DNA from 3 places in the Pseudomonas sp. LG1E9 genome. Region 3 is predicted to be linked to each of the others. Evidence: riboswitches for the same ligand, from Rfam matches in the RefSeq annotation. Region 3 holds a riboswitch; each other region holds the start of a gene.

Region 1 (9,809 bases), 1.8 Mb from region 3:
CGCAGGCAGCAGGTCCCGCTCCGGCGATTTCCTACACCCGCGACATTCAACCGATTTTCACCGAGAAGTGCGTGGCCTGCCATGCCTGCTACGACTCCGCCTGCCAGCTCAACCTGGGCAGCGCCGAGGGCGCGGCGCGGGGCGCGAGCAAGATGCCGGTGTATGACGGCGAACGCAGCCAGGCCGCGCCGACCACCCGTTTGTTTTACGACGCATTTGGCAAGCAGGCCTGGCAGCAGAAGGGCTTCTATTCGGTGCTGGACGCCCAAGGCAGCCAGGCCGCGCTGATGGCGCGCATGCTGGAACTGGGGCATAACGCGCCTTTGCAACCCAATGCCAAGTTGCCCGATGACATTGTGTTGGGCCTGAACCGCGAAAACATGTGCGCCACCCCTGGCGAGTTCAATGCCTATGCCGGCGCCCATCCCAGAGAAGGCATGCCCCTGGCGGTCACGGGCCTCACCGACCAGCAATACCAGACGCTGCAACGCTGGCTCGCGTCCGGCGCGCCGATTGATCAGCAGGGCCTGGCGCCGAGTGCCAACGAAGCCTTGCAGCTTCTACAGTGGGAAAACCTGCTCAACCAGCCCGGCGCCCGTGAAAGCCTGGTGGCGCGCTGGTTGTTCGAGCACTTGTTCCTGGCCCATATCTATTTCGAGAACGGCGAGCCAGGGCATTACTTCCAGTGGGTGCGCTCGCGTACGCCGAGTGGGCAGCCCATCGACCTGATCAACACCCGTCGCCCCAATGACGACCCAGGCACGCGGGTCTACTACCGTCTGTGGCCGGTGCAGGGCGTGATTGTGCACAAGACTCACATCACCTATCCGTTCAGCGCTGCGAAAATGGCGCGTATCAAAGACCTGTTCTACAGCGGCAACTGGCAGGTCAACGCCTTGCCGGGTTATGGCCCGGGCCGCCGCGCCAATCCGTTCGACACCTTCGAGGCGATCCCGGCCAAGGCGCGCTATCAGTTCATGCTGGATGACGCCGAGTACTTTGTACGCACCTTTATTCGCGGGCCGGTGTGCCGTGGGCAGATCGCCACGGACGTGATCCGCGACAACTTCTGGACCCTGTTCCAGGACCCGGACCACGACCTGTACATCACCGATGCGCGGTACCGCGGCCAGGCCACGCCGCTGCTGGCCATGCCGGGGCAGAACGACGACGTGGGCAGTGTGCTGAGCCTGTGGTTGGCCTATCGCGACAAGCGCAACAGGTACGAGGCGCTGCGCCGGGATAGTTATGCCGATTTGCCGCCGCCGAGTTGGTCGAGCCTGTGGGCGGGCAATGACAACGCGTTGCTGAGCATCTTTCGCCACTTCGACAGTGCATCGGTCACCAAAGGCCTGATTGGCGAAGTGCCGCAGACGATGTGGCTGTTCGACTATCCGTTATTGGAGCGCACCTATTATCAGTTGGCGGTGAATTTCGATGTGTTCGGCAACGTCTCGCACCAGGCCCAGACTCGGTTGTACTTCGATTTGATCCGTAACGGTGCAGAGCAGAACTTCCTGCGCTTGATGCCGGCGGACGCTCGTGAAGGCTTTATGGATGATTGGTATCAGAACAGCGGCAAGATCAAGCTGTGGCTGGATTACGAAGCGATTGATGACGATAAACCTACAGGCTTGCACTTGAATGAACAGGACCCCAAGCGGGACTTCGCCAACCAGTTGATTGCCCGTTACGGTGATCTGAATGCGAGCCCGGACCCGATTAATCGGTGTTCTGGCGCGTATTGTTCGCGTGACGGGATTGACCCGGCCTTGCAGGATGCTGAGCAGGCGCTTAGCCGGTTGACGTCGCGTCCGGCGGCGGGGCTGAAGGTGATTGATCAGTTGCCTGAGGCGACGATGCTGCGGGTTGAGACTGCCAGCGGGCAGCGTGTGGTCTATAGCCTGCTGCGCAACCGTGCCCACAGTAATGTGGCGTTTTTGCTGGGCGAGGCGTATCGCTATCAGCCGGGGCTGGATACCTTGACCCTTTATCCGGGGGTGCTCAGTAGCTATCCGAATTTCATCTTCAATATTCCGGCAGGGGACGTGCCGGCGTTTGTGGCGCAGATGGAGCAGGCCAAGGACGCCCAGCAGTTTGAGAGGATCGTTGATCGTTGGGGGGTACGCCGGAGCCATCCGTTGTTTTGGCAGTATTTCCACGATTTGTCGGAGTATGTTCGGGAGACTACGCCGGTTGAGGCGGGGGTCCTGGATATGAATCGGTATGAGAATTTGTGAGTGGTGGGTTGGGGGAGCGCTCTCAGATCAAAAGCAAGCGCGCGGCGGCCTTAGAGCAGACCGGGTTGTTAAGTCGAGCCCCCTCCCACATGTTGATCTCCATATATCAGGTAGGTGTCACGCCACCACCCGCCAAAACCTAACCCGACAAAAACACTGGGACTTTGTACCTCCGTAATAATTTGGCGTAAACTCCGGGCAAGCCTGTGAGGAGTTTCCATGACTGCCATAACCATTACCGACGCCGCCCACGATTACCTGGCTGACCTGCTGTCCAAGCAGAACACCCCAGGTATCGGCATCCGCGTCTTTATCACCCAGCCCGGCACCCAGTACGCCGAGACCTGCATTGCCTATTGCAAGCCTGGTGAAGAGAAACCTGAAGACACCGCCCTGGGGCTCAAAAGCTTCACCGCGTACATCGACCACTTCAGTGAAGCTTTCCTGGACGATGCCGTAGTCGACTATGCCACCGACCGTATGGGCGGCCAGTTGACCATAAAGGCGCCCAACGCCAAGGTGCCGAGCGTCAACGCCGACAGCCCGGTCAACGAGCGCATCAACTACTACCTGCAAACCGAGATCAACCCAGGGCTCGCCAGCCACGGCGGTCAGGTCAGCCTGATCGACGTCGTTGATGACGGTATCGCGGTGCTCAAGTTCGGCGGCGGTTGCCAAGGCTGCGGCCAGGCGGACGTGACCCTGCGTGAAGGCATCGAGCGTACCCTGCTGGAGCGCGTCCCGGAGCTCAAGGGCGTACGTGACGTGACCGACCACACGCAGAAAGAAAACGCCTACTACTGAGTAAGGCGTTCACTGCGAACAAAAAAACGGCGCCCCGTGAGCGCCGTTTTTTTTCGCTTAAAATTCATTGCTTTACGCAATACATCTAACAAAGAAGATCAACTGTGGGAGGGGGCTTGCCCCCGATAGGGTCATATCAGCCGCCACCTAAGCAACTGGTACGCCGCCATTTGTGAGGTAAAAGCTCATGGCCGATAAAGGTGCGCATGCCCCGCCCGATACAGCGACGATTCACTGAAACTGTCACTCGCCAACACCCGTCCCACCACAATCAGCGCCGTACGCCGAAAACCCTTGGCCTCGACCTTTCCGGCAATGTCACTGAGCGTGCCCACCGCCCAATCCTGATCCGGCCACGTGGCGCGGTGCACCACGGCAATCGGGCAATCAGCGCCATAGTGCGGCAGCAGTTCGGCGACGATTTTCTCCAGATGGTTGACCCCCAGATGAATCGCCATGGTTGTCCCATGCCGCGCCAGACTGTCGAAGTCCTCGCCGGCCGGCATGCTGGTTTTATCGGCATAGCGGGTCAGGATCACGCTTTGGGCGATGTCCGGCAGGGTCAGTTCGGTCTCCAGCAGCGCGGCGCAGGCCGCTACGGCGGTGACGCCAGGGATGATCTGGAATGGGATGCCCAGTTCACGCAAATGACGGATTTGCTCGCCGATTGCGCCGTAGAGGCTCGGATCACCGGAGTGTACGCGCGCGACGTCCTGGCCTTTGGCGTGGGCAGTCTTGATCAGGTCGATGATCTGCTCCAGGTGCAGTTCGGCGCTGTTCACCACCTGTTCTGCCTGATGCCCCTCCAGGACCGCAGCGGGCACCAGCGAACCGGCGTAAATGATCACCGGGCAACTACGGATCAGCCGCTGGCCTTTGACGGTGATCAATTCCGGGTCGCCGGGGCCTGCGCCGATGAAGTAGACGGTCATTGGGGAGTTCCTGTCAAAAACGGGCGAGCATGAAGATTGCTCATGATCGGGGAGGGCGATTATCGGGGTTTAACCGGCGCAGGCCAACGCAAAGGTGGCTTGGGCGGTTTTTTTGCGGGTGATGAGCAACCGGGCAGGCGCGCCGCAGAGCTGTTCCGCAAGGGCCAGGGCGGCGCTTTCGGCGATGCCGTAACAGCCCGTATGGGCGAACGCGACGGCGGACTTGTGGCTGAGTCGGTCTGCATAAGCGGCCAGTTGCTCGGCGCTGAAGCATTGCAAAGGCAGATTCAACTGCCGCGCCAGCGCCAGCAAGCCTGGCTCGTCCTGTTTGCGGTCGATGCTGGCCAGTGCGGTGATGCTGTGGCGATCAATCCCGCCCTCGGCGAGGGCGGTATCCAACAGCGCCAGCAGGGCGTGAGCCGCACAACCGCGCTGGCAACCCAGGCCGACCACGTAGGTCATGCCGAGTATTGATCGTCGCGGTTGCGGCGGAACAGCCAGGCGCTGATCAGGCCCAGGGCCAGCCAGAACGCCCCGTTGGTCAGTTGCGAGGCGATTTTGAACTGCGCTTCCAGGGCTTGCGGCGCGAGCATCGCATGCACTTCCGGTTGCGGCGCGCCGATCACGTGCGGTACCGCAAGGATGGCAGCGCCGAGCACTTTGAGCAGCCAGTTGCGGCCGAACACGATGAGCGCAATCCCGGCAGCGGTGGAGGCCGCAGTGCCGATCCACCACGTCTGGCGCAGCGCCAGATCAGCGGCTGCCGTGCCCGGCAACTCGGGCGGCAGGCCCATCGTCGGCGCCAGCACAAAGGTTGCGTAACCGGCCAAACCCCACAGCAGGCCTTGTGCCGTGCGGGTGGGCGCACGCAAGGTGTAGAGGCCGGCCAACATCAGCGCGAAACCGACCGCTACCACCAGGTTGCCACCCGTAGTGGACAGCACGCGCTGCCAGCCGTCTTCCGGCTCCCAGGCTTCGGCATCGTGGGTGTGGGCAGCAGCGCCGGCGGCGTGTTCGTGCACCACTTCGGTGGCTGCAGGGGCTTTTTCAAAGGTTTCCGCCTGCAATATCAGCGGGGCGACCCAAAAGCTTTGCAGCAGGGTCAGCAGCAGGGCGGCCAGCAAGCCGGTGAACCCTGCGGTTTGCGCAATACGCTTGATCATGTCGGCAGGTCTCAGTGGCACGGGAACGCGGCGCTGTGGCGAGTATCGTGGGCAGCGTTGTGCACCGCCTCGATATGCGAGAAACCGGCGAAATACACCAGGCACGCGCCGAGAATCGACGCACCGATGGCGGCGGTCAGGCGTTGGCTCAGGGTAGAAGTGCTGCTGGCGGAGGGCGAAGTGCTGCTGATGATCGACATGGCGCGTCCCTTTCAGGTGTCTGGGTGAAACGAGCGCATGAAAACCCCGCGAGCCAGGCACGCAGGGTTCCGAACAGCGCCCGCCCACCGCGGGTTTGTTATCTGATTTTGCGGGCCGGTCTCCGGGCTTGCGAGGGACACTGGGTCTATAAAGCATCGCCTTCCCATGCCGTACTGGCACAGTGGATCTGACGCTTCACTCGCTTACCGTTGCGGGGGCAGCACCGGACTGGTCATGGCGTGCATGATTTACCGGTTTCCCGTTTCACCCCGTGAGGGGCACCCGAAACAAGATGTGTAGGAGAGCATGGGCGGGGGACGGTAGTCAAATGCGGCAAGCCCCTGTAGCCTTGCACCTTCGAGGTTCTTCGGCCCAGGCCGAAGCTAAGAAGGGAACGCGGTTCAAGCCGCGGCTGCCCCCGCAACTGTGAAGGGTTCATCCGACTGCCACGCCACTGCCATCAACGGCGGGAAGGCGCAGCCGGCGCCGGTCTCGCGACCCGCAAGCCCCAAGCCAGGAGACCTGCCTCGCAACCGATTTTCCAATTCAACCGGGCGGGGTGATCCGGTGACGAAATCCGCTTCTGCGCCATGCCGCAGGGCCTATCGTCCCGTATGCCCGCCCCCAAGGGCATCCGATGAAAACACTGGCCAAACTTCCCGTCACCATCGTTACCGGCTTCCTCGGCTCGGGCAAAACCACCTTGCTGCGCCATATGCTCGACAACGCCCAGGGTCGTCGCATCGCCGTGATCGTCAATGAGTTCGGCGAGCTGGGTATTGATGGTGAAATCCTCAAGCAGTGCTCCATTGGTTGCACCGAAGAAGAAGCCAACGGCCGTGTCTACGAACTGGCCAACGGCTGCCTGTGCTGCACCGTTCAGGAAGAATTCTTCCCGGTGATGCGCGAATTGGTCGCCCGTCGCGGCGACCTTGACCATATCCTTATCGAAACCTCGGGCCTGGCCCTGCCAAAACCACTGGTACAAGCCTTCCAGTGGCCGGAAATCCGCAGCGCCTGCACGGTAGACGCGGTGATTACCGTGGTCGACAGCCCGGCCGTGGCCGCTGGCACCTTCGCTGCGTTCCCCGATCAAGTGGACGCCCAGCGCAAGCTCGACCCGAACCTGGACCACGAGTCGCCGCTGCACGAGCTGTTCGCCGACCAACTGGCCAGCGCCGACCTGGTGATCCTCAACAAGTCCGATCTGATCAGCCCGCAAGACCTGGCCCGTGTGCGCCTGGAAGTCGCCGAAGAGCTGCCGCCAGCCGTGAAGATCATCGAAGCCAGCAGCGGTCGCGTACCCCTGGACGTGCTGATTGGCCTGGGTGCTGGGTCCGAAGAGCACATCGACGGTCGTCACAGCCATCACGATCACCACCACGAAGGTGAAGACGACCACGATCACGATGCGTTTGACTCCATCTCCATCGACCTGCCTCAAGCCGATGAAGCGCTGCTGCTCGACGCCTTGACCCAGCTGGTGGTGCAGCACGGCATCCTGCGCGTCAAAGGCTTCGCCGCGATCCCGAACAAACCGATGCGCCTGCTGATCCAGGGCGTGGGCACCCGTTTCGACAAACACTTCGACCGCGCCTGGACGGCCGATGAAGCCCGCATTACGCGCCTGGTGCTGATCGGCCAGGACCTCGACGCGGCCGGCCTCGAAGCGCAATTGCGCGCCGCGCTCAGCGTTTAACCCATGCACCTGCTCAGGACTCAGCCCGGTGGTTTCGTCGCGGACGACAATATTGCCGACCTTGGCCAAACGCCCGCCGAGCTGGTGATCCTGTGCAGCGGTGATTCCAGCCTGGCATTGTTGGCCGAAGCGGCCCAGCAGTTACCCGACGACTACCCCAGCCTGCGCCTGGCCAACCCGATGCAAGTGCAGAACCATGCCTCGGTCGACCTGTATGTCGATGAGGTGCTGCGCCACGCCAAGGTCATCCTGATTTCCCTGCACGGGGGCATCGGTTATTGGCGCTACGGCATCGAACGCTTGGTGGAGTTGGCCGAGCGCGGCGTGCAGTTGATTCTGGTGCCGGGAGATGATCGCCCGGATCCGGAGCTCAGCGGCCTCAGTACCGTCGGCGTCGAGGTTCGGGATCGCCTGTGGCAGTTTCTGCGTCAGGGCGGGCTGGCCAATGCGCTGGATTTCTATCGCTGCCTGGCCAGTGGCTATCTGGACCGCGATTACCCGTGGGCCGAACCGCAAGCCCTGGCGCGCACGGCGATCTATCACCCCCATAAAGCCAATGCCCGGCTCGACGACTGGCAGGCGGATTGGCACGCCGAGCAACCTGTCGCGGCCGTGCTGTTCTACCGCTCGCACTTGCAGGCGGCCAATACCGGTTTTATCGACGTGTTCTGCCAGCGCTTGCAGGCGGCGGGCCTCAATCCGTTGCCGATGGCGGTGGCCAGCCTGAAAGAGCCCGGCTGCCTCGCGGCGGTCGAGGACTGGTTGGATGAAGCGCAGGCCTCGGTGATTCTGAATACCACCGGTTTTGCCCAATCCAGCCCCGAAGCCCCGCATTTGCGCCCGTTTCGCCGCAATATCCCGGTGATCCAGGCGATTTGCGCCCAGGACAACCAGCCCGGCTGGGAGGCCAGCGAACAAGGCCTTGGCCCACGTGATCTGGCGATGCACATTGCCTTGCCGGAGCTGGACGGCCGCATTATCAGCCGGCCGATCAGCTTCAAGGACCTGGCCTGGCGCAGCGAACGCAGCCAGTCGGATGTGGTGTGCTACCGCGCAGCACCCGAGCGCATGGATTTTGTCGCTGAGTTGGCGCGGCGCTGGGTCGAACTGGCGCGAGTGCCGAATGGGGATAAACGCATCGCGCTGATCCTGGCCAACTACCCGACCCGCGACGGCCGTATCGGCAATGGCGTCGGGCTGGATACCCCTGCGGCGGCGCTGAATATCCTGCTTGCGTTGCAGGCTGAAGGTTACCCGGTGCCGACGGCCCTGCCGGAAAGCGGCACCGCCTTGATCCACGAGTTGCTGGGCGGCGTCACTAACGACCTGGACAGCCTCGACCTGCGCCCGTGCCATCAAAGCCTCGGCCTGGATGACTACGAGGCGATGTTCAAGCGCCTGCCTGCTGCCAATCAACAGGCCGTGCTGGAGCGCTGGGGCACGCCCCACAACGATCCGATGTTCCGTGACGGCCGTCTGATGGTCGCCGGTCTACGCCTGGGCCTGACGTTCGTCGGTATCCAGCCGGCACGGGGTTACCAGGTGGACGCGAGTGCGGTGTACCACGACCCGGACCTGGTGCCGCCCCACGGCTACCTGGCGTTCTATTTCTGGTTGCGCCACACCTATGGCGCCCATGGCGTGATCCATGTGGGCAAGCACGGCAACCTGGAATGGCTGCCGGGCAAAGGCGTGGGCCTGTCGGAAAATTGCTGGCCTGATGCGTTGCTGGGGCCGCTGCCGAATATCTACCCGTTTATCGTCAACGACCCCGGTGAAGGCGCACAAGCCAAGCGCCGTACCCAGGCGGTGATCATCGATCACCTGATGCCGCCGCTGACCCGCGCCGAAACCTACGGCCCGCTACGTAACCTGGAGTTGTTGGCGGACGAATATTACGAAGCCCAACTGCTCGATCCACGCCGCGCCCGCGAGCTGCAAAAAGACATTCTCAAGCTGGTGCGTGAAGCCTGCATCGACCAGGAACTCGAACTGGATGGCGACGCCGATGCGGCGGTCTGGTTGCCACGCCTGGACACCTACCTGTGTGACTTGAAGGAATCGCAGATTCGCGACGGCCTGCATATCTTCGGCGAGTCGCCCCAAGGCCGCTTGCGCATCGACACCTTGCTGGCGTTGCTGCGCATCCCCCGTGGTGATGGCCGTGGCCCGCAATCGAGCCTGTTGCGCGTGCTGGCGAAGGCGTTTGAGCTGGGTTTCGACCCACTGGACTGTGCCCTGGCCGAACCGTGGACTGGACGCCGCCCGGCGGTGTTGCAGAGCATCGACACGCAGCTATGGCGCACCGCCGGTGACACCCGCGAGCGCCTGGAACTCTACGCGGCGCGACTGATCGATCAGGCGCTGGAAGGCCCGCTTGAGCAGTTGGAAGAACCCGGTTGGGAACACGTGAAAGCGGTTATCGAAAGCCTGCGTATTGTCGTAGCGCCACGCCTGGATGCCTGCGGTCCGGCGGAAATGCGCGGTTTGCTGGATGCCCTCAGCGGCCGCTTCGTACCGGCGGGGCCGAGTGGCGCGCCGAGTCGGGGTCGCCTGGATGTACTGCCCACCGGGCGCAACTTCTTCACCGTCGATGTGCGCAACCTGCCCACCACCACGGCGTGGCGCATCGGCTTCCAGTCGGCCAGCCTGATACTGGAGCGGCATCTGCAGGACCACGGCGATCATTTGCGCCAGTTGGGCCTCTCGGTATGGGGCACCGCCACCATGCGCACCGGCGGTGATGATATCGCCCAGGCCATGGCGCTGA
Region 2 (9,809 bases), 290 kb from region 3:
CACTCTTGCGTGCCGTTGCCGAAGCGGAAGCCATTCGCGTGGCGCAACACGCCGCCCGTGGCTACTTGCCGATCGACGGTATTGCCGCCTACGACAAGGCCGTGCAAACCCTGCTGTTCGGTAACGATTCGCCATTGCTCGAAGCCGGTCGTGTCGTGACCGTCCAGGCCGTGGGTGGCACCGGCGCCCTGAAGATCGGCGCTGACTTCCTCAAGCAACTGCTGCCAGACGCCGTCGTCGCCATCAGCGACCCGAGCTGGGAAAACCACCGCGCCCTGTTCGAAACCGCCGGTTTCCCGGTGCAGAACTACCGTTACTACGACGCCGCCACCCACGACGTAAACCGCGCCGGCCTGCTCGAAGACCTCAACGCCCTGCCGCCGCAGTCCATCGTGGTGCTGCACGCCTGCTGCCACAACCCGACCGGCGTCGACCTGAGCCCGGCCGACTGGCAGAACGTGCTGGACGTGGTCAAGGCCAAGAACCTGGTGCCGTTCCTCGACATGGCCTACCAGGGCTTCGGCGACGGCATCCACGAAGACGCCGCTGCGGTGCGCCTGTTCGCGGAATCGGGCCTGACCTTCTTTGTCTCCAGCTCGTTCTCCAAGTCGTTCTCGCTGTACGGCGAACGTGTGGGCGCGCTGTCCATCGTTGGCGATTCCAAGGAAGAAAGCGCGCGCATCCTGTCCCAGGTCAAGCGCGTGATCCGCACCAACTACTCCAACCCGCCGACCCACGGCGCCGCGATTGTGGCCGCTGTGCTCAACAGCCCTGAGCTGCGCGCCCAGTGGGAAGCCGAACTGGCCGAAATGCGCCTGCGCATCCGCGGCATGCGCGAGCAGATGGTCGCCGAACTGGCCAAGGCTGCACCGGGCCACGACTTCAGCTTCGTCGGCCGCCAGAGTGGGATGTTCTCCTACTCCGGCCTGACCGTTGAGCAAGTCACCCGTCTGCGCAGCGAGTTTGGCATCTACGCGCTGGATACCGGGCGTATCTGTGTGGCGGCGCTGAACCAGTCGAACATTGGTGCGGTAACAAAAGCGATTGTTCAGGTTCTATAACCCGGCCAGCGCCATACAAAGGGGGAAGCCAATGGCTTCCCCCTTTTTGTTGGCCAAGCCACTAGACTGAAGACCGAACGCCCCTTTGCTGTGAGAGCCTTATGAGAAACGACGACCTGGACCTGCGCGCCGACCGCGACGAACTGCATGACTACGCACCCCGCGCCCCGCAACCCAAGCGCCAGAAAAGCCTGGTGCTGCAAGTGGCACTGGGGGTGTTCCTGGGTGGATTGGCGTTGTGGCTGGTGCAGTTGGGCGCGACAGCAATAATGGCCAAACTGGCCATGGGCACCTTCCAGTTCGGCGGCTGAAACCGGGTCAATGTGGGAGGGGGCAACCCCCTCCCACATTAAGACACCGACGCTTCCAGATTGCGTTCCTCCAACAACTTCACAAAGCTGCTCAAACTCTGCGACACCGTGCCCCGCCGCCAGATCAGCCAGGTATTCAGCAGGCGAAAACTGTCCATCAACGGCCACACACTCACCGCCGCAAACCCCGGCATGCTTTCCAGCATGCTGCGCGGCATCAGCGCCAGCCCGGCCCCGGCGCTGACGCAGGCGAGCATGCCGTGGTAGGACTCGATCTCGAAGATCTTGCCTGGCACCGCGCCATCCTGTGAAAACCAGCGTTCGAAGTGATGGCGATACGAGCAGTTCGAGCGAAACGTATAGATGTTCTCGCCATTCACGTCCTGCCCTCGGGTGATCGGTGCGTGGTGCAGGGGCGCGATCACTACCATCTCCTCTTCAAATACCGCCACGCCTTCCAGGGTCGAATGCAGCACCGGCCCGTCGACAAAGGCGGCGGCCAGGCGCCCCGACAGCACGCCTTCGATCATGGTGCCCGACGGGCCGGTGCTCAGGTCCAGCTCGACCTTGGTGTGTTTCTGGTTGTACGCCGCGAGCAACGCCGGGATACGTACCGCCGCCGTGCTCTCCAGCGAGCCAAGGGCAAACGCGCCCTGGGGCTCTTCCCCCGCCACGGTCGCACGGGCCTCTTGCACCAGGTCGAGGATGCGCCGGGCATAACCGAGGAAGTTCCATCCGGCCGGTGACAGCCGCAGGCGGCTCTTCTCGCGGATAAACAGCTCCACGCCCAGATCCTGCTCCAGCTGCTTGATCCGCGTGGTCAGGTTCGACGGCACGCGATGAATCAACTGCGCGGCGGCGCTGATGCTGCCTTGCTCGGCAACGGCCTTGAAGATTTCCAGCTGCACCAGGTCCAAGTCATTCTCCATTCGTGAATGTATTGCTTAATATTATTCAGTTTCCAGAAAAGAGCCAGCCCCGTACGCTGACCTCCATTCCAACGTACACGCAGGACGGTGCCATGAACGCGACTACCCACGCTTTATCGATCAACCCCGCCAACGGCGAAACCGTCGGCAGCTACCCGTACGAAACCACAGCGCAACTGGACGCCGCCCTGGACCGCGCCACCAGCGCCTTCCGCACCTGGCGCCGCCAGCCGGTCAGCCAGCGCGCCGAGTTGCTGCTGGCCCTGGCCGCTGCCCTGCGCGAGCAAGCCGAAGCCATGGCGCAGATGATCACCCTGGAAATGGGCAAACCCATCGCCCAGGCCCGTGCCGAAGTGGAAAAATGCGCGCAACTGAGCGAATGGTACGCGGCCCAAGGCCCGGCCATGCTCGCCCCGGAGCCGACCCTCGTCGACAACGGCACCGCCCACATCGAATACCGCCCGCTGGGCCCGATCCTCGCGGTGATGCCGTGGAACTTCCCAGTGTGGCAAGTGCTGCGCGGCGCCGTGCCGACCATGCTGGCCGGCAACACCTACGTGCTCAAACACGCGCCAAACGTGATGGGCAGCGCCTACCTGATCCAGCAAGCCTTTCAGAAAGCCGGCTTCGCTGAAGGCCTGTTCGAAGTGATCAACGTCACCACCGAAGGCGTGTCCAAGGCCATCGCCGACCCACGCATCGCCGCCGTTACCCTCACCGGCAGCGTGCGCGCCGGTATCGCCATCGGCTCCCAGGCCGGTGCCGCGCTGAAAAAATGCGTGCTGGAACTGGGTGGCTCCGACCCGTTCATCGTGCTCAACGACGCCGACCTCGATGCCGCCGTACAGGCCGCGCTGATCGGCCGCTTCCAGAACAGCGGCCAGGTCTGCGCCGCCGCCAAGCGCCTGATCATCGAAGAAGGCGTGGTTGAAGCCTTCACCACCAAATTCGTCGAAGCCAGCCGCGCCCTGGTCATGGGCGACCCGACGTCAGCGGCCACCTACATCGGCCCAATGGCCCGTTTCGACCTGCGCGACGAGCTGCACGGCCAGGTCCAGGCCACCCTGGAAGAAGGCGCGACCCTGCTGCTGGGTGGCGATAAAGTCGCAGGCAACGGCAACTACTACGCGCCGACCGTTTTGGCCAACGTCACCGACCAGATGACCTCGTTCAAACAGGAGCTGTTCGGCCCGGTAGCCTCGATCATCACCGCCCGCGACGCCGACCACGCCGTGGCCCTGGCCAACGACAGCGAGTTCGGCCTTACCGCGAGCATCTTCACCACTGACGCGGCGAAGGCGCGGGACATCGCCAATCAACTGGAAACCGGCGGGATCTTTGTCAACGCCTTCAGCGTCTCCGACCCACGGGTGGCGTTTGGTGGCGTGAAGAAAAGTGGATTCGGCCGCGAGCTGTCGCACTTTGGTGTGCGCGAGTTCTGCAACGCGCAGACGGTATGGCTGGATCGCAAGTAACCCCTCGGGGTTCAACAGCGAACATGCCGCCGCACGCACTGCACCAACCCATCCAGGGCCTGGGACTTCACCGGCGCGAGCACACACACTGTGTGCTCGCGCTCACCCTCGCTGACCGTCAGGGTGTAATGCACCTGGCCCGGTTTGCCAGGCTCAGGCGCCGTGCTTTGCGGCAACTTGAAGAAGTCTGAAGCTTCGATCAGTTGCCGCAACTCCTGCTGTTGCGGCTCGGGCAGCTTCTCCAGCTCCACACTGTTCGGTTTCGCCAGGCCCGGAAAAAATGCCGGGCCGCCGTTTTCCTTGATCGAAATTCGCATGGCTGTTCCTCACCGCCCTGGCGGCATGTCAGACGTTGATGCCCACGGCTTTCCAGCCTACCTTGACGGCCTTCTGCTCATCCTTGTTCGCCCCGTACAAACGACCGGCGACGTCGTAGGTGATACGCGCAAAACGCAGGAACCCCGAGTTCGGCCGCAACCGTGCATCGCGCAGGGCGTCATACCAGATGCGCCCTGCCCGCTCCCAGGCAAACCCACCGATCTTCGTCGCCACCTGATAGAACGCATGGTTGGGAATCCCGGAATTGATATGTACGCCGCCATTGTCGTCATAGGTTTGCACAAAATCATCCATATGCCCCGGCTGCGGGTCCTTGCCCAGCAGCTTGTCATCAAACGCGGTGCCCGGTGCCTTCATCGAGCGCAAGGCAGTGCCTTTGATTTTCTTGGTGAACAACCCTTTGCCGATCAGCCAGTCGGCGTCCTCGGCCTTTTGCTGCAACGCGTACTGCTTGATGAGTGAGCCGAACACATCCGACAGCGACTCGTTCAACGCACCGGATTGATTGAAGTACATCAACTTGGCCTCATCCTCAGTCACGCCGTGGGCCAGTTCATGGCCGATCACGTCCAGGGCCACGGTGAAGCGGTTGAACAACTGCGCATCACCGTCCCCGAACACCATCTGCGTCGAATTCCAGAACGCATTGTTGTAGTCCTGGCCAAAATGAACGGTGGCGTCCAGCGCCATCCCGGCATCGTCGATGGAGTTGCGGTCGAACACCTGGTCGAAAAAGTCGAAGGTGGCGCCCAACCCATCATAGGCTTCGTCCACTGCGGCATCACCACTGGCAGGCTGGCCTTCAGCGCGGATCAGCTTGCCAGGCAGGCTGTCGGAGCCTTCGGCACTGTAGATCGAGCGGCGTTTTTCGGCGCCGATGGCCAGGGCCATATGCGCGGGGCCCTTGGCGGGCACCGCGACCATGCGCAGCGAACGGAACGTGCTGTCCTTGGCCCGCGTACGCAACGCGACGTCGCGCTGGGCTTTATCACCGTGGCGCGCGATCTGGTCGAGCATGTACGGCGGGATCAGGCAAAAAATCGGATTGCGATGAGGCTGGCGAACACACATTGGCTGGCTCCTTTTGCGAGGGGTGAGCGTCTGGACGACCGTTTTCAGGATAGCCGCCATGGCTTGACTCGACATCAATTGTCATCAACCTATGTTGCAGTCATGTTGATCCAACCCCCGTGAGGACCGCCCGATGCCAGCACGTAAAGCCAACGCCGACCTGACCTATCGCCCCCGGCTCGCCGACCTGCGGCCGCTGCTCGCGGCCAGCCCAACCCTGTTGGAAGCCCGGGCCGCGACGCCGCGTGTCACCCCGGCCAAAGACCTGAAAAACCGCCAGGGGTACGCCGACGATTTCCTCGGTAGCTTCGAGGTGCCCTGGCCCACCGTGGCGCAGGCCCTGGCGCCTGATGCGCAGCCAAAGCGCCTGGACTACACGCATTTCTCCATCACGATGTCACGCGCCCGACGACTGGCACTCTACGTGGGCGTCAATATCGACGGCGGGAAACACGTGGATATCGTGCGCAGCAACGACACCTGGGCCTACGACGGCCGCCTGCCCACCGACGCCCAGATAGGCGAAGACCTCTACGCCGGCAATGGCCTGGATCGCGGCCACTTGGTGCGGCGCCAGGATCCCAATTGGGGCGACGAGGCAAAAACCGCCAACCTCGATACGTTCCACTTCACCAACTGCTCACCGCAGATGAGCGGCTTTAACCAGAAGACCTGGCTGGAGCTTGAAGACTACATCCTCGACAACACGCAACGCTGGAAAGCGCGGGCCACGGTGTTTACCGGGCCGGTGTTCGGCGACGATGACCGCGTGTACCGGGGCGTCAAAATCCCCAAGGCGTTCTGGAAAGTGGTCGCCTACCTCAGCGACGACGGCAAGCCGTCGGCCAGTGCCTACATGATCGACCAAAGCCGCGAATTGGGTCAGCTTGAGCTGGTATTTGGCCAACTGCGGACCTACCAGCGCAGCGTGATCCAGATCGAGCAATTGACCGGCATCCGTTTCGGCAACCTGGCCGACTACGACGGGTTCAGCAACGAAGAGCGCGCCACCGGCACGCGAATTGAAGCGCTGATCCAGGGCCCCCAAGACATTCGTCTGTGAGCCACTGAACTTCAGCCTCCCTCTGCGAGGCTGAATCAACTACCATACCGCCGCCGGTTCCCCCACGGGACTAATAGGGAATTCGAAACGCCGCCCGCGGCGCCAATCGAAACTGCCCCCGCAACTGTAGGTGCCGAGCCTGCTCCTTAACGCCACTGGACCTCGTCCGGGAAGGTCGGAGCGTGGCGACGACGCATCAGTCAGGAGACCTGCCGGCCCAGCACAATCACTAACCGGCGGGGTGTCCGGGAAGGACATCCTTGCCTGCCCGACCGGCAGCGTTCGAGGGCGTATTTCCGAGCCGTACTGCCCCTGTTTCAACTACGGTTCACACGGAGATCGCCCGATGCTGCCACGCGTTATTGCCCTGATCACCGGCCTGGGTTTCTGTGCCCTGGCCCAAGCGGCGCCCACTCACTACCCGCTGACGGTCGAAAACTGCGGCAATGCCGTGACCTTCCCGCAAGCTCCTGCGCGCAGCGTGACCATCGGCCAGGCCGCCACCGAAATGCTGTATGCCTTGGGCGTCGGCGATAAAGTGGTCGGCACCTCGCTGTGGTTCAACCGTGTGCTGCCCCAGTACCAGGCGCAGAACGACAAGATCGAACGCCTGGCCAACAACGAGCCGAGCTTCGAAGCCGTGATCGCCAAGCGCCCGCAACTGGTGGCTGCCGAGCTGGAATGGGTGGTCGGCCCGCAAGGTGTGGTGGGCACCCGCGAGCAATTCCATGAACTGAAGATCCCGACCTACCTGCTGCCCTCCGACTGCGAAGGCAAGGACAACCTGGTGGGCGCCGACGGCACGCGGCTGGAGCCGTTCCGCATCGAGACCATCTACAAAAGCATCAGCCAGCTGGCCGAGATTTTCGACGTACAGGCGCGCGGCCAACAGCTCAACGATGACCTCAAGGCGCGCCTGGCCAAGTCCGTCGCCACCGTGCAGAGCAAGGGCCTCAAGCACGCCAGCGCGCTGGTGTGGTTCTCCAGCTCCGAGATGGCCAGCGACCCGTATGTGGCCGGCCACAAGGGCGTCCCCGAATTCATGCTCGAAACCCTCGGCCTGCACAACGTGGTGCAGTCCGATGAAGAGTGGCCCGCCGTCGGCTGGGAAACCATCGCCAAGGCCAACCCGACCTTCCTGGTGATCGCCCGCATGGACCGCCGCCGCTACCCCGCCGATGACCATGAAAAGAAACTCGCCTTCCTGCGCAGCGACCCGGTCACGCGCAACATGGACGCGGTGAAAAACAACCGCATCATCATCCTCGACGCCCTGGCGCTGCAGGCCAGCATCCGCACGTTCGATGGCCTTGAACAACTGGCTGGCGCCATCGACGGCTACGACCTGCACAAATGAATAAAAGCGTGATCCGCACCCTGCTCGCCCTGACGCTGCTATTGATCGCCGTACTCGCCGGCGTGGCCATCGGCGAAACCGCCATCGAGCCGCAAGTGGTGCTGCAAGTGCTCGCCAACAAACTGTGGAACGCCGGCTACCTGCTCGACCCCATCGACGAAGGCGTGGTGTGGAACTACCGCCTGACCCGCGCCCTGGTCGCCGCCGCGTGCGGTGCGGGGCTGGCCACCTGCGGGGTGATCTTGCAGTCGTTGCTGCGCAACCCGCTGGCTGACCCTTACTTGCTGGGCATCAGCGCCGGCGCATCGACCGGCGCGGTATTGGTCGCGCTGATGGGCGTGGGCGGCGGGTTGATTTCGCTGTCGGCCGGCGCGTTTGTCGGCGCCATGGCGGCGTTTGCCCTGGTGATCCTGCTGGCGCGGGCCAGCAGCTCCATGAGCGGCACCGGCCAGATCATCCTTGCAGGCATCGCCGGTTCGCAGCTGTTCAATGCGCTCACCGCATTCCTGATCACCAAGTCGGCCAGTTCCGAGCAGGCCCGCGGCATCATGTTCTGGCTGCTGGGCAACCTCAGCGGCGTGCGCTGGCCGTCGGTGTGGCTGGCGGTGCCGGTGGCAGTGGCCGGCTTGGCGGTGTGCCTGTGGCATCGGCGTGCGCTGGATGCGTTCACCTTTGGCAGCGACTCGGCGGCGTCCCTTGGCATTCCGGTACGCCGCGTGCAATTTGTGCTGGTGGGCTGCGCGGCACTGGTGACGGCGGTAATGGTGTCGATTGTCGGCTCCATCGGTTTTGTCGGCCTGGTGATCCCCCACGCGGTACGCCTGCTGCTCGGCACTGGGCACTCGCGTTTGCTGCCGGCCAGCGCCTTGGGCGGCGCACTGTTTTTGATCGCGGCGGATGTGCTGTCGCGCACCTTGATCAAAGGCCAGGTGATTCCGGTGGGCGTGGTCACCGCCTTGGTCGGCGCGCCGGTGTTTGCGCTGATCCTGATCGGCCGGAGGAATGCACGATGAGCGTACTCAGTTGCACCGGCCTGGGCTTCAAGGTGCGCGACGCCGAGTTGCTGCGCGACATTCACCTGGAGGTGCAGTTGGGCGAGACGTTGGGGATTGTCGGCCCGAACGGCTCCGGTAAATCCACCTTGCTCAAACTGCTGGCGGGCTTGTGCACACCGGCGTCAGGTGAGGTGCGGCTGGGCGGCGAGCGGCTGGGCGACCTTTCGCGCCGCGCCATTGCGCAGCAGTTGGCCGTGGTGGAGCAACAAGCCGACACCGACGACGCCATCCGCGTGTTCGACGCCGTGGCGCTGGGCCGCACGCCGTGGCTGTCGGCGCTGAGCCCGTGGTCCAGCGACGACAACGCCATCGTCGTCCAGGCCCTGCACGACGTCGACGCCACCCACCTGAGCCAACGCGCCTGGCGCAGCCTCTCCGGCGGCGAACGCCAACGCGTGCACATCGCCCGCGCCCTTGCGCAACGGCCGCAGATCCTGTTGCTGGATGAGCCGACCAATCACTTGGATATCCAGCATCAACTGGCGATCCTGAAGGGCGTGCAGGGGTTGCCGGTGACGACATTGATTGCGCTGCATGATCTTAACCAGGCGCTGACCTGTGATCGCTTGGCCGTGCTGGATCGCGGGTGTTTGGTGGCGTTGGGCACACCGCTGCAGGTGCTGACGCCGCAACGCTTGCAGGACACGTTTGGGGTGCAGGGACATTACCTGACCGACCCGTTTGATGGGGCGCAGATCTTGCGGTTGCGCTCCAACTGAGTCACCAGGGTTGTTGTGGCTGATGAGTCCTTTGTGGCACCTTGGCCTGCTGTGGCACATGAGTTCTTTGTGACATGTGAGTGCTTTGGGGCAGGTGAGTTCTTAGTGGTATGTGAGCTCTCTGTGGTGAGCGGGCTTGCCCCGCGCTGGGCTGCGAAGCAGCCCCAATAAGACCGCCACGATTCTTCAGCAAAACCTCAGCGTTTGGTTGGGGGCTGCTTCGCAGCCCAGCGCGGGGCAAGCCCGCTCACCACAAAAAGCCCGCTCACCACAACAGGCCCGGTGACCACAACAATCCCTGTGACCACAGCAGGCCCGCTCACCACAGCCCTATAAATACCGCTGCATAGGCGTCGTGCACCACACCGGATCGTCCTCGACATCCACAATCTCAAACCCCTGGCGGAATCTCGGCAACGGTGACCGTCT
Region 3 (9,809 bases):
TCCTGCACTTCGCGCACCACATACCCGGCGCGGCGCCAGGCTTCGGCATGCTCGGCGTAGCACGGCGACAGCACGCCGACCTTGCCGGACCGGCGCAGGCGCGGCAGCAACTGGATCGCCGCCTGGGAACCGGCCACCGGCAATAAATGCGCGGCCCCGTAGTATTCGCTGGCGGCCTGCTCCAAGCCGTCGTCCGTCTCTGGCAACCGCGCCCAGGCCCGCAGGGGAATCTCCGGGATCGGCCAGGGCCAGGGCGCGAGGCCGCTGGACAGGTCGAGCCAATCGGCCTCGGGGATCCCGTATTGAATGGACGCCTTGCGCAGTCGGCCACCGTGTTCAAGCATAGAATTGCGCCCCCGCACATAGGATCAGCAGCCATAACCATACGCCGCGCTGCACCAGTTGCCAGCCTCGGTCGATGGAATCGGCATCCGCCGCCGGACCTTCGCCCAGTTGCGGGCGCTGGTGCACTTCGCCGTGATAGATGGCAGCGCCGCCCAATTCAACACCCAAGGCGCCTGCGCCGGCAGCCATCACTGGCCCGGCGTTGGGGCTGTCCCAGGTCGGACCTTGGGTGCGCCAGCATTTGAGGGCCAGGCGGGTGTTGCCAAGTACGGCGTAGGTCAACGCCACCAAGCGTGCAGGAATGTAGTTGAGCGCGTCGTCGATTTTCGCTGCGGCCCAGCCGAAGCGCTCGAAGCGTTCATTGCGATAGCCCCACATGGCGTCGAGGGTGTTGCTTAGGCGGTAGAGCACCACGCCCGGCACGCCCGCGACGACAAACCAGAAAATCGCGGCGAACACCGCGTCGCTGCCGTTTTCCAGCACCGACTCGGTGGCGGCGCGGGCGACTTCGGTGCGGTCCAACTCGCTGGTCTGGCGGCTCACCAGGTAGCTGACCCGTGTGCGCGCTTCATCCAGGTCATCGCTGCGCAACGCCTGGGCCACCGGGATTACATGTTCGCCGAGGCTGCGCATGCCGAGGGCGCAGTACAGCGCCAGGATCTCCAGCACCCAACCGATATAGGGCGCCCACGACAACGCGGTGGCCAGCAGGGTCAACGGCACCACGGCGATAAACCACGCGGTCACGCCGTGGCTGCGCCAGCCACGACCACCACTGTTGAAACGCTGCTCGATGCGCCCGGCGAAATTGCCGAACGCCACCAGCGGATGCCAGCGCCTGGGCTCGCCCAACAGCGCATCCAGCGCCACTGCAGCGACACACAGCAAGGCCACACTCATTGACTCACTCCCCACGTATTCTCATACAACATGTCACTCAGCGGACGCGGTTCGGTCCAGCCTTCGAGCTGCAACATCGGTGCCGGATAGAACTCGGCGACCGGCCCCAGGCACAACACGGCCAGGGGTTTGGCGCCGGGCGGCAGGCCCAGCAGATTGGCCAGGGCCTGGGGTTCGAACAACGACACCCAGCCCATGCCCAGGCCTTCCACACGGGCCGCCAGCCACAGGTTCTGGATCGCACAGGACAGCGAAGCCATGTCCATTTCCGGTAAGGTGCGCCGGCCGAAGATATGGCGCTCGCGATCATCCATCAGCGCCGCCACCAGTACTTCGGCACAGTCATTGATGCCCTCGACCTTGAGTTTCATAAACTCGTCGGAGCGCTCGCCGAGGGCCTCGGCGGTACGCACACGTTCTTCTTCGACCAGTTGCTGGATCTCCCCGCGCAGGTGACGGTTGCTGATGCGGATAAAACGCCACGGCTGCATCAGGCCCACACTCGGGGCCTGGTGCGCGGCCTGGAGCAGGCGGTGGAGCAACTCTGGGGCGACGGTGCCGCCGCTGAAATGGCGCATGTCGCGACGCTCGGCGATAGCGCGGTAGACGGCATCGCGGTCGGCCTCGGGGAAGGCGTTGTCGGTCATGGCTTCATCGGGGGCAAGTCGAATCGTCGCACCGCCCCTCCCACATTTCGGATGCATTCCCCTGTGAGAGGCAAAAACAATGCGGCCACCGCAAGCGGGTTCGACGGAAAGTAAAAGTGCACGTAGGAAGCCGTCATGCGCCCTTGTCGGTAAACCGCTTCGGCGCCGCGCCCTCCATTGGGGCTCAGGCCGCGAGCAATCGGTTCCCACGCGGTCGTGGTCAACGAATGGTGATAGGTATGCCCGCGCAATGTGCCTTCCGGCAAGTCGACACTTTGCAGGGCCAGTGCCGCCAATTTTTTCTGCATCACCGCATCACCCTGCAACAAGCCAAGCAGTTCGGCGCGGTGGCCATCGACGTCGGTGAGCGAGTCCAGCAGGTAGAGCATGCCGCCGCACTCAGCAAGCAACGGCTTGCCCGCCGCGTGGTGCGCGCGAATGGCGTCGAGCATCGGGGTATTTTCAGACAGCGCCTGGTGGTGCAATTCAGGGTAGCCGCCGGGCAGATAGAGACTGTCGGCGTCAGGCAACGCGTGGTCATGGATCGGCGAGAAAAACGTCAGTTCAGCGCCCATCGCCCGCAACAGGTCGAGGCTGGCGCCGTAGGTAAAGGCGAAGGCTTCGTCGCGGGCCACGGCAATGCGGACACCGGCCAACAGCGGCTCGGCGTCGATCACTTCAGGCGCGGCGAAGGTAACGGGCGGCGGCAAGGCGACTTCGCAACTGCTGCCCAAGGCTTGGGCGGCGGCATCCAGCCGTGCATCGAGGTCATTCAGTTCGCTGGCTTGCACCAGACCCAGATGACGGCTCGGCAGCTCGATTCCGGTCTCGCGGGACAGTGCGCCATACCAGCGCAGGCCTTCGGTGAGACTGCCTTCAAGCAACTGCGCATGGCGCAACGTGCCGACGCGGTTGGCCAGCACGCCGGCGAACGGCAGATCCGGCTGGTAGCGCGCCAGGCCCAGTGCCAGGGCCCCAAAGGTCTGGGCCATGGCGGTGCCATCAATCACGCCCAGCACCGGCACGCCGAAGTGGCGCGCCAGGTCGGCGCTGGAGGGCGTGCCGTCGAACAGGCCCATCACGCCTTCGATCAGGATCAGGTCGGCCTCCCCCGCTGCTTCCCACAGCAGGCGGCGACTTTCCTGTTCACCCACCATCCACATGTCCAATTGATACACCGGTGCACCGCTGGCGCGCTCATGGATCATCGGATCGAGGAAGTCCGGGCCGCATTTGAACACACGCACCTTGCGCCCCAGGTTGCGGTGCAAACGCGCCAGCGCAGCGGTGACGGTGGTTTTGCCCTGGCCGGACGCCGGTGCGGCGATCAATACGGCTGGGCAATGACGGGGCTGATTCAAAGTTCGACGCCCTTCTGTGCCTTGATACCGGCCTGGAATGCGTGCTTGAGCATGCCCATTTCGGTGACGGTGTCGCCCATCTCGATCAGTTCCGGCTTGGCGCCACGGCCGGTGACCACCACGTGTTGCATCGGCGGGCGGGCTTGCAGGTCGCTGAGCACTTGGTCCAGGTCGAGGTAGCCGTGCTTGAGGGCGATGTTCAGTTCGTCCAGCACCACCAGGCCAATGGCTGGGTCTTGCAGCAGCTCGCGGGACACCGCCCAGGCAGCTTCGGCGGCGGCGATATCGCGCTGGCGGTCCTGGGTTTCCCAGGTAAAACCTTCGCCCATGACATGGAAGCGCACTTGCTCGGGGAAGCGGCGGAAGAACAACTCTTCACCTGTGCTGTTGCGCCCCTTGATGAACTGCACCACGCCGCACTGCATGCCATGGCCCATGGCGCGCGCGAGCATGCCAAACGCCGAGCTGCTCTTGCCTTTGCCGTTGCCGGTAAGTACCAGCAGCAAGCCGCATTCGTTGGGGGAATTGGCAATGCGCTCGTCGATCACGGCTTTTTTGCGCAGCATGCGCGCCAGGTGGCGTTCGTCGCGGTCGGGGGTATAGGTCATGGCAGCTCTCCGTTGGGGCTGGACAAAAACGGCGGGCAGGAAAAAGAAAAAACAGACAGCCAAGCATCGCCCACCGTGATGCTGTTGAATGATCCAGGCCGGTCTCCGGGCTCATGAGTGGCGCTGCTCTTATAGAGAGCACACAGGCCAACGCTGCGCCTTCCCATATCGCGAGCGATACAGTGGCAAAAGCAGCGTCTTGACTCATTTACCGTTGCGGGGGCAGCGCCGGAATTGCGGCGGCGCTGTGTACAAGCGCGCTCACTCACCGGCTTCCCTGTTTCACTCCGTCGACCCATGGGTCACAGAGCACCTGGAACAAGCGGCGAAGGTTAGTGGGTTGAGGGGCTAGCTGCAAGCTTCAAGCTTGCAGCTGCTTTTAAGGATTGCGCGCCAGATTCCCCGGCAACACACGCTTGGCGCTCAGGTAGGCATTCTGCCAATACGCCTTGGACAAGGTATCCAGCTTCACCGTACCGCCGGTTTGCGGCGCATGGACAAAACGGCCTTCGCCCACGTAGATCCCGGCATGACTGACCTGCGAACCACCGCCGGTGGCGAAGAACAGCAGGTCGCCGGTTTGCAGGTTCTGCTCGCTCACGTCCTGGGCGCGCATCACGATCAGTTCGCGGGTGGTGCGCGGCAGGGAAATCCCGGCGGCGTCGCGAAACACAAAGCCGATCAGGCCGCTGCAATCAAAGCCCGAGTCCGGCGTGTTGCCGCCCCAGCGATAAGGCGTGCCGACCAGGCCCAGCGCACGGAAGAGCACGTCTTCGGCAGCAGGTGAGAAATTCTGGGTGGAGTAGTTGAACACCGGCTTGGGCTTGACCGCGACAGGAGCGGGCGGTGGACGGCTGGCGCAAGCGCTGAGCAGCGCGGCGCACACGAGGAGAACAAGGCGGGCTGACGTCGACATGTGCAAAACAATCCTGGTCTGGATGCGGCTTTCGCTGCCGAACGCTGAAAACCAGAACGCGCAAGCAAAGCTCGCGCGAACGGATTACAACAATGTCCAGGGATTCTAGCGCTTACACGTCAAACTTCAAGTATCACTTTAAGTTTACTTGCTAGCGGTAACTGTCGTCGGGGCCATGGCGAGTGCACGCTTGGCTTCGATGAAGGTTTTGCTCCAGTAGCTGTCGCCCAGGCTGTCGACTCGAACACCGCCACTGCGACGGCTGCTGGAGTGGATGAACTGGTTATCGCCCAGGTAGATACCGGCGTGGCTGACACGACCACGGCCTGCAGTACTGAAGAAAAGCAGATCACCGGGCTTGAGGTTGTTGCGCGCGACCAACGGTGCTTTCACGTTGATCATTTCGCGAGTGGAGCGTGGCAGGTTCATGCCAGCCTCTTCACGAAACAGATAACCGATGAAACCGCTGCAATCGAAACCGGCTTCAGAGGTACCGCCGAAACGGTAACGGGTACCGATCAGGGACATGCCACGTTCGAGGATGCTGTCGGCCAGAACTGGAAGCTGATAAGGCTTGTTGCCGGAGAAGTCGGCCAGTTCTTTCTCGGTTGCCTGCTCTTCTTTATAAAGAGCTTCCTGATAGACAGTGGAAGACTGCGCTGCAACGAATTTTGCCTGGGCATGTTGTTGAGGCTTTTGCTGCTCAACCACCTGTTGAGGATGGGAGGCGCAACCAAACAACAGGGTAACGAGTGCGAGAGGCACGAGGGGTGCGAAGCGATTTAGCATGGGCACGACCGTGGCTGATGTGTAAAGAAGCCGAGACTATGCCCTCTATCACATCGATTTGCAAATTCAATCGTGATCTATGTGACTTCTTGTTTGGACTATGACATCTAAGCCCTTAACACCCTATAGACGCCTTTCGCGTGGCCAAACCGGCCCAAACGCGGGTTTTCTGACGCCTGGAATTTGCCAAAACCCTTGAAAACAAAGGGCTGGCTACCAGCCTAGGGTTTCTTTGAGGAACGGGATGGTCAGCTTGCGCTGGGCCTGCAAGGAGGCCTGATCGAGCTGTTCGAGCAAGTCGAACAGCGCACTCATGCTGCGAGTGCCACGGGTGAGGATAAAGTGCCCGACTTCGTCGGTGAGGTGCAGGCCGCGACGGGAGGCACGCAATTGCAGGGCGCGCAATTTATCTTCGTCGGACAGCGGGCGCATCTGGAAGATCAGCGCCAGGGTCAGGCGCGACTTGAGGTCAGCCAGCTTGACGGGCAACTCGCGCGGCGAGGTGGAGGCAGCGATCAACAAACGCCGACCGCTGTCACGCAAGCGGTTGAACAGATGAAACAGCGCCTCTTCCCAATCGGCCTTGCCGGCAATCGCCTGAAGGTCATCCAGGCACACCAGTTCGTATTGCTCAAGGTTATCGAAGATGCCGATGCCGCGATCCATCAACTCAGCCAAGGGCAGGTACACCGCCGGCTCGCCGATCTGCTCGAAGCGCAGGCAAGCGGCCTGCAACAGGTGGGTACGCCCCACGCCGTGCTTGCCCCACAGATAGATCAGGCTTTCAGTCCACCCGGCGTCGGCTTCGCAGAGCCGCTCGACATAGCCGAGTGCAGCGGCATTGGCGCCTGGGTAGTAATTGATAAAGGTGGCGTCATCACGCAGACGCACACCTAAGGGCAGCTGAATCGGTTTCATGCTGACTGAACGGCTCCCATCGAACCGCTAGTGGCCTCTGTGTAAAGTTTGCAAAGTTTATACCCGTGACGCCGGGTGCACAATGCAGCAGACCACAAGCAAAATCAAAGGTTTGCGTTAACTTGCCGGTTTTACGCGGATTGTTTGACGCCACCACCCCATAAACAACAAACCCGGCCGGAGCCGGGTTTGTGACGCAGCGGTTACAGGTCGGGGTCTTCGACGCCCGTGTACACATCCGAATCCTTGTACAGATCGTGCATATGGCGCACCAGCACCATGATCACCGCGGCCACAGGCAATGCCAGCAAGATGCCAGTAAAGCCAAACAGCTCGCCGCCCGCCAGGATCGCAAAGATCACCGCAACCGGGTGCAGCCCGATCCGATCCCCCACCAGCAACGGCGTCAGCACCATGCCTTCAAGGGCCTGGCCGACCATGAACACCGCAATAATCCCGAGCATCGGGTACAGGTCGCCGCCAAATTGGAACAGACCAGCTACCAGCGCCGCACCGATACCAATCACAAAGCCCATATAAGGAACAATGGCAGCCAGACCAGCGATCAAGCCAATCAACAGGCCCAGCTCCAGCCCGATGGCCATCAGGCCTGCGGCGTAGATAACCCCCAGGGCCAACATCACCAACAACTGGCCACGCACGAATGCACCCAGCACTTCATGGCATTCACCGGCCAGGGACACGATGCGCTCCTCACGATCACGCGGCAGCAGGCTACGAATCTTGGCCATCATGATGTCCCAGTCGCGTAGCAGGTAGAACGCAACCACAGGAATCAGCACCAGGTTGGTCAACCAGCCGATCAATGCCAGGCTCGACGCCGTGGCCTGACTGAGGATCACACCGACGATATCGGTGGTTTGCCCCATATGCTCGCTGATCGCCGCCTTGACCTTGTCGAACTTCCAGAAACCGTCCGATAGCCCCAACTTGGCCTGGGCCCACGGCATTGCCGTGTGCTGCAACCAGTCGAGCATCTGCGGCGCCAGCTCATAGAGGCGAAACAGTTGTTTGGCCAGCATCGGCACCAGCACCAGCACCAGCGCGGTGATGATCAAGGTGAACAGCGCAAACACTGCCACTACGCCCAAGGTCCGCGACAGGCCGGCTTTTTCCAGGCGATCCACCACCGGATCGAACAGATAGGCCAGCAACAACGCAACCAGGAACGGCGTCAGGATCGAATGCAGCAAGAACACAAAAACGCACAGCAGGACGATCCCGCCAAGCCACACCCAACGACGCGTATCCGCCATAAACCACTCCATTGCTTCTATATAAGGAAGAACTGTTACCAACGAAAACGCAGTTGTGCCTGAGGCTCAGGGGCGCCAGCCGGTTGCGCGCCTTCAACGACCGGCTGCGCGGCCTGCGCCTCACCCGCAGGAATCTCCTGCAACTTGGCCAGGCTCAACTGGGTACGCAACTGATCGGCGCTGCCATTGACCCGGTACACAATGCGATTGCCATCAACCAGCTGCGGCTGACCACCAAACGGCTCCAGCAGATGACCCAGCGCGGCATAACGCTCCAGGGTCATCCCCTGCACCTCCAGCAATTGTTCGGTGCTCACGCCCGGCTTGACCGCAAAACGCGGCGCCAGTTTTTGACTGACCGCCAGCATCACGGCATCGGCGACCGCGCCGGTGTCGGCGCCCTGCACAGTGCCCTGATCGCTCTTCTCACCCAGCCAGAGACGCCATTTGGCCTGCCATTGATTGCCTTCCTGACGTGCGTGCACGGCGAGCAAGGCATCAGCGCCATAGCGCTCGGACGCGGCGCGCAACGGCGTGGCGTCAGCGCTCTCCAGGTTCGGCGCCGTGGCGACGACCTGTTCATCCAGATCCCCCAGCGGCAGACGCAACGGCAAGCCACGGTGTTGCGCGGCACGCCGCAGCGCCTGGGCAACGGTCTGGCCATCCCCCACCAGACTGCTGCCTTCGGTGGAATCGTTCAGCCACCAGCCGAGGATCGACGGCCGATTGCTACCCCAGATCGACAGGCCCGCATCACGCAGCGCACGGTCAGTGGTGACGGGGTCGAAGTCCACTTGCAAGCTCTCGGGCGGGCCGGCGTCGTAGCCGTACTGAGTGATGATTTGCTGCGGATCCTTGCGAATCGCCGCCAGGCCTGCGCCATCGGCGGCCTTGGCGTCGCCGGTCAGGCGGATCACCAGGGTCTGCACAGCGCGCTGGGTCGCCTGATCGCGCTCTTGGGGCGATTGGCTGGTGACGGGTTCAAGTACTTGATACAGGCCATTGAGGGTTTCGGCATGACTCGCCAGGCTGACCAACGACAAGCAGCCCACAAAGAAGAATTTACACAGACGCATGGAAGATTCCCGAACGACAAATTTAGCGGCTGGAACAGACCGCGTGAACTCGGTTTGCCATGGCTGTGACCACGGCGACCGGCAAAACATTCACAGGGTCCTGGTAAGTTTTCATGCTGTCATAACGATAGCGGGTTCAAGGCTATACCTTAATACGCGCCACGGCTGAGGCGATTAGCATTTTTTTAACCTATATGGCCCTGCCCGTCGGCCCGAGGATGGCCGCTGCCCCTCAAGCCTGATAAAATCGCGCGCCTTCGCAGACCGTCCCCGGCCGGGCCTTTTACCAAAAGCGCCTGCCCGCTCGGTCGTTACCCCTGAATCCCCCCTAAAGGCCTGGATCATGAGCAAGCAACCCTCCCTGAGCTACAAGGACGCCGGTGTAGACATCGACGCCGGTGAAGCATTGGTCGAACGCATCAAGAGCGTCGCCAAGCGCACTGCGCGCCCCGAAGTCATGGGCGGCCTGGGCGGTTTTGGCGCCCTCTGCGAAATCCCGGCCGGCTACAAGCAGCCTGTTCTGGTGTCCGGCACCGACGGCGTGGGCACCAAGCTGCGCCTGGCGCTGAACCTGAACAAGCACGACAGCATCGGCATTGACCTGGTTGCCATGTGCGTCAACGACCTGGTGGTATGCGGCGCCGAGCCGTTGTTCTTCCTCGACTACTACGCCACCGGCAAGCTCAACGTCGAAACCGCTACCCAGGTGGTTACCGGTATTGGCGCGGGTTGCGAACTGTCGGGTTGCTCCCTGGTCGGCGGCGAAACCGCTGAAATGCCAGGCATGTACGAAGGCGAAGACTACGACCTGGCCGGTTTCTGCGTTGGCGTTGTCGAGAAAGCCGACATCATCGACGGCTCCAAAGTGGCTGCCGGCGACGCCCTGCTTGCCCTGCCGTCCTCCGGCCCGCACTCCAACGGCTACTCGCTGATCCGCAAGATCATCGAAGTGTCCGGCGCCGACATCGAGAA

The links. Region 3 has a riboswitch for cobalamin ahead of cobO (cob(I)yrinic acid a,c-diamide adenosyltransferase). Riboswitches for the same ligand answer to the same signal wherever they lie in the genome.
Positions count from the first base shown of each region.
Region 1: linked by a shared signal. The riboswitch ahead of DNK50_RS15675 (CbtB-domain containing protein) and the one ahead of cobO (cob(I)yrinic acid a,c-diamide adenosyltransferase) in region 3 are both predicted to bind cobalamin.
Region 2: linked by a shared signal. The riboswitch ahead of DNK50_RS22185 (ABC transporter substrate-binding protein) and the one ahead of cobO (cob(I)yrinic acid a,c-diamide adenosyltransferase) in region 3 are both predicted to bind cobalamin.

Region 1 is NZ_CP029983.1:3,389,654-3,399,462, forward strand. It holds gene DNK50_RS15650 (fatty acid cis/trans isomerase) at 1-2,240, shown strand, start outside; gene nfuA (Fe-S biogenesis protein NfuA) at 2,460-3,044, shown strand; gene cobM (precorrin-4 C(11)-methyltransferase) at 3,230-3,976, opposite strand; gene DNK50_RS15665 (cobalamin biosynthesis protein) at 4,046-4,438, opposite strand; gene DNK50_RS15670 (CbtA family protein) at 4,435-5,139, opposite strand; gene DNK50_RS15675 (CbtB-domain containing protein) at 5,151-5,339, opposite strand; cobalamin riboswitch at 5,435-5,641, opposite strand; cobalamin riboswitch at 5,684-5,885, shown strand; gene cobW (cobalamin biosynthesis protein CobW) at 5,978-7,039, shown strand; gene cobN (cobaltochelatase subunit CobN) at 7,043-9,809, shown strand, end outside.
Region 2 is NZ_CP029983.1:4,848,178-4,857,986, forward strand. It holds gene DNK50_RS22150 (amino acid aminotransferase) at 1-1,061, shown strand, start outside; gene DNK50_RS22155 (hypothetical protein) at 1,163-1,372, shown strand; gene DNK50_RS22160 (LysR family transcriptional regulator) at 1,411-2,289, opposite strand; gene DNK50_RS22165 (aldehyde dehydrogenase family protein) at 2,394-3,776, shown strand; gene DNK50_RS22170 (protealysin inhibitor emfourin) at 3,788-4,093, opposite strand; gene DNK50_RS22175 (M4 family metallopeptidase) at 4,122-5,186, opposite strand; gene DNK50_RS22180 (DNA/RNA non-specific endonuclease) at 5,320-6,249, shown strand; cobalamin riboswitch at 6,287-6,481, shown strand; gene DNK50_RS22185 (ABC transporter substrate-binding protein) at 6,596-7,606, shown strand; gene DNK50_RS22190 (iron ABC transporter permease) at 7,603-8,619, shown strand; gene DNK50_RS22195 (ABC transporter ATP-binding protein) at 8,616-9,380, shown strand.
Region 3 is NZ_CP029983.1:5,143,037-5,152,845, forward strand. It holds gene cobD (threonine-phosphate decarboxylase CobD) at 1-344, opposite strand, end outside; gene cbiB (adenosylcobinamide-phosphate synthase CbiB) at 337-1,245, opposite strand; gene bluB (5,6-dimethylbenzimidazole synthase) at 1,242-1,892, opposite strand; gene DNK50_RS23525 (cobyrinate a,c-diamide synthase) at 1,889-3,253, opposite strand; gene cobO (cob(I)yrinic acid a,c-diamide adenosyltransferase) at 3,250-3,861, opposite strand; cobalamin riboswitch at 3,940-4,193, opposite strand; gene DNK50_RS23535 (C40 family peptidase) at 4,241-4,777, opposite strand; gene DNK50_RS23540 (C40 family peptidase) at 4,922-5,566, opposite strand; gene hda (DnaA regulatory inactivator Hda) at 5,780-6,484, opposite strand; gene DNK50_RS23550 (AI-2E family transporter) at 6,688-7,761, opposite strand; gene DNK50_RS23555 (DUF2066 domain-containing protein) at 7,797-8,837, opposite strand; gene purM (phosphoribosylformylglycinamidine cyclo-ligase) at 9,181-9,809, shown strand, end outside.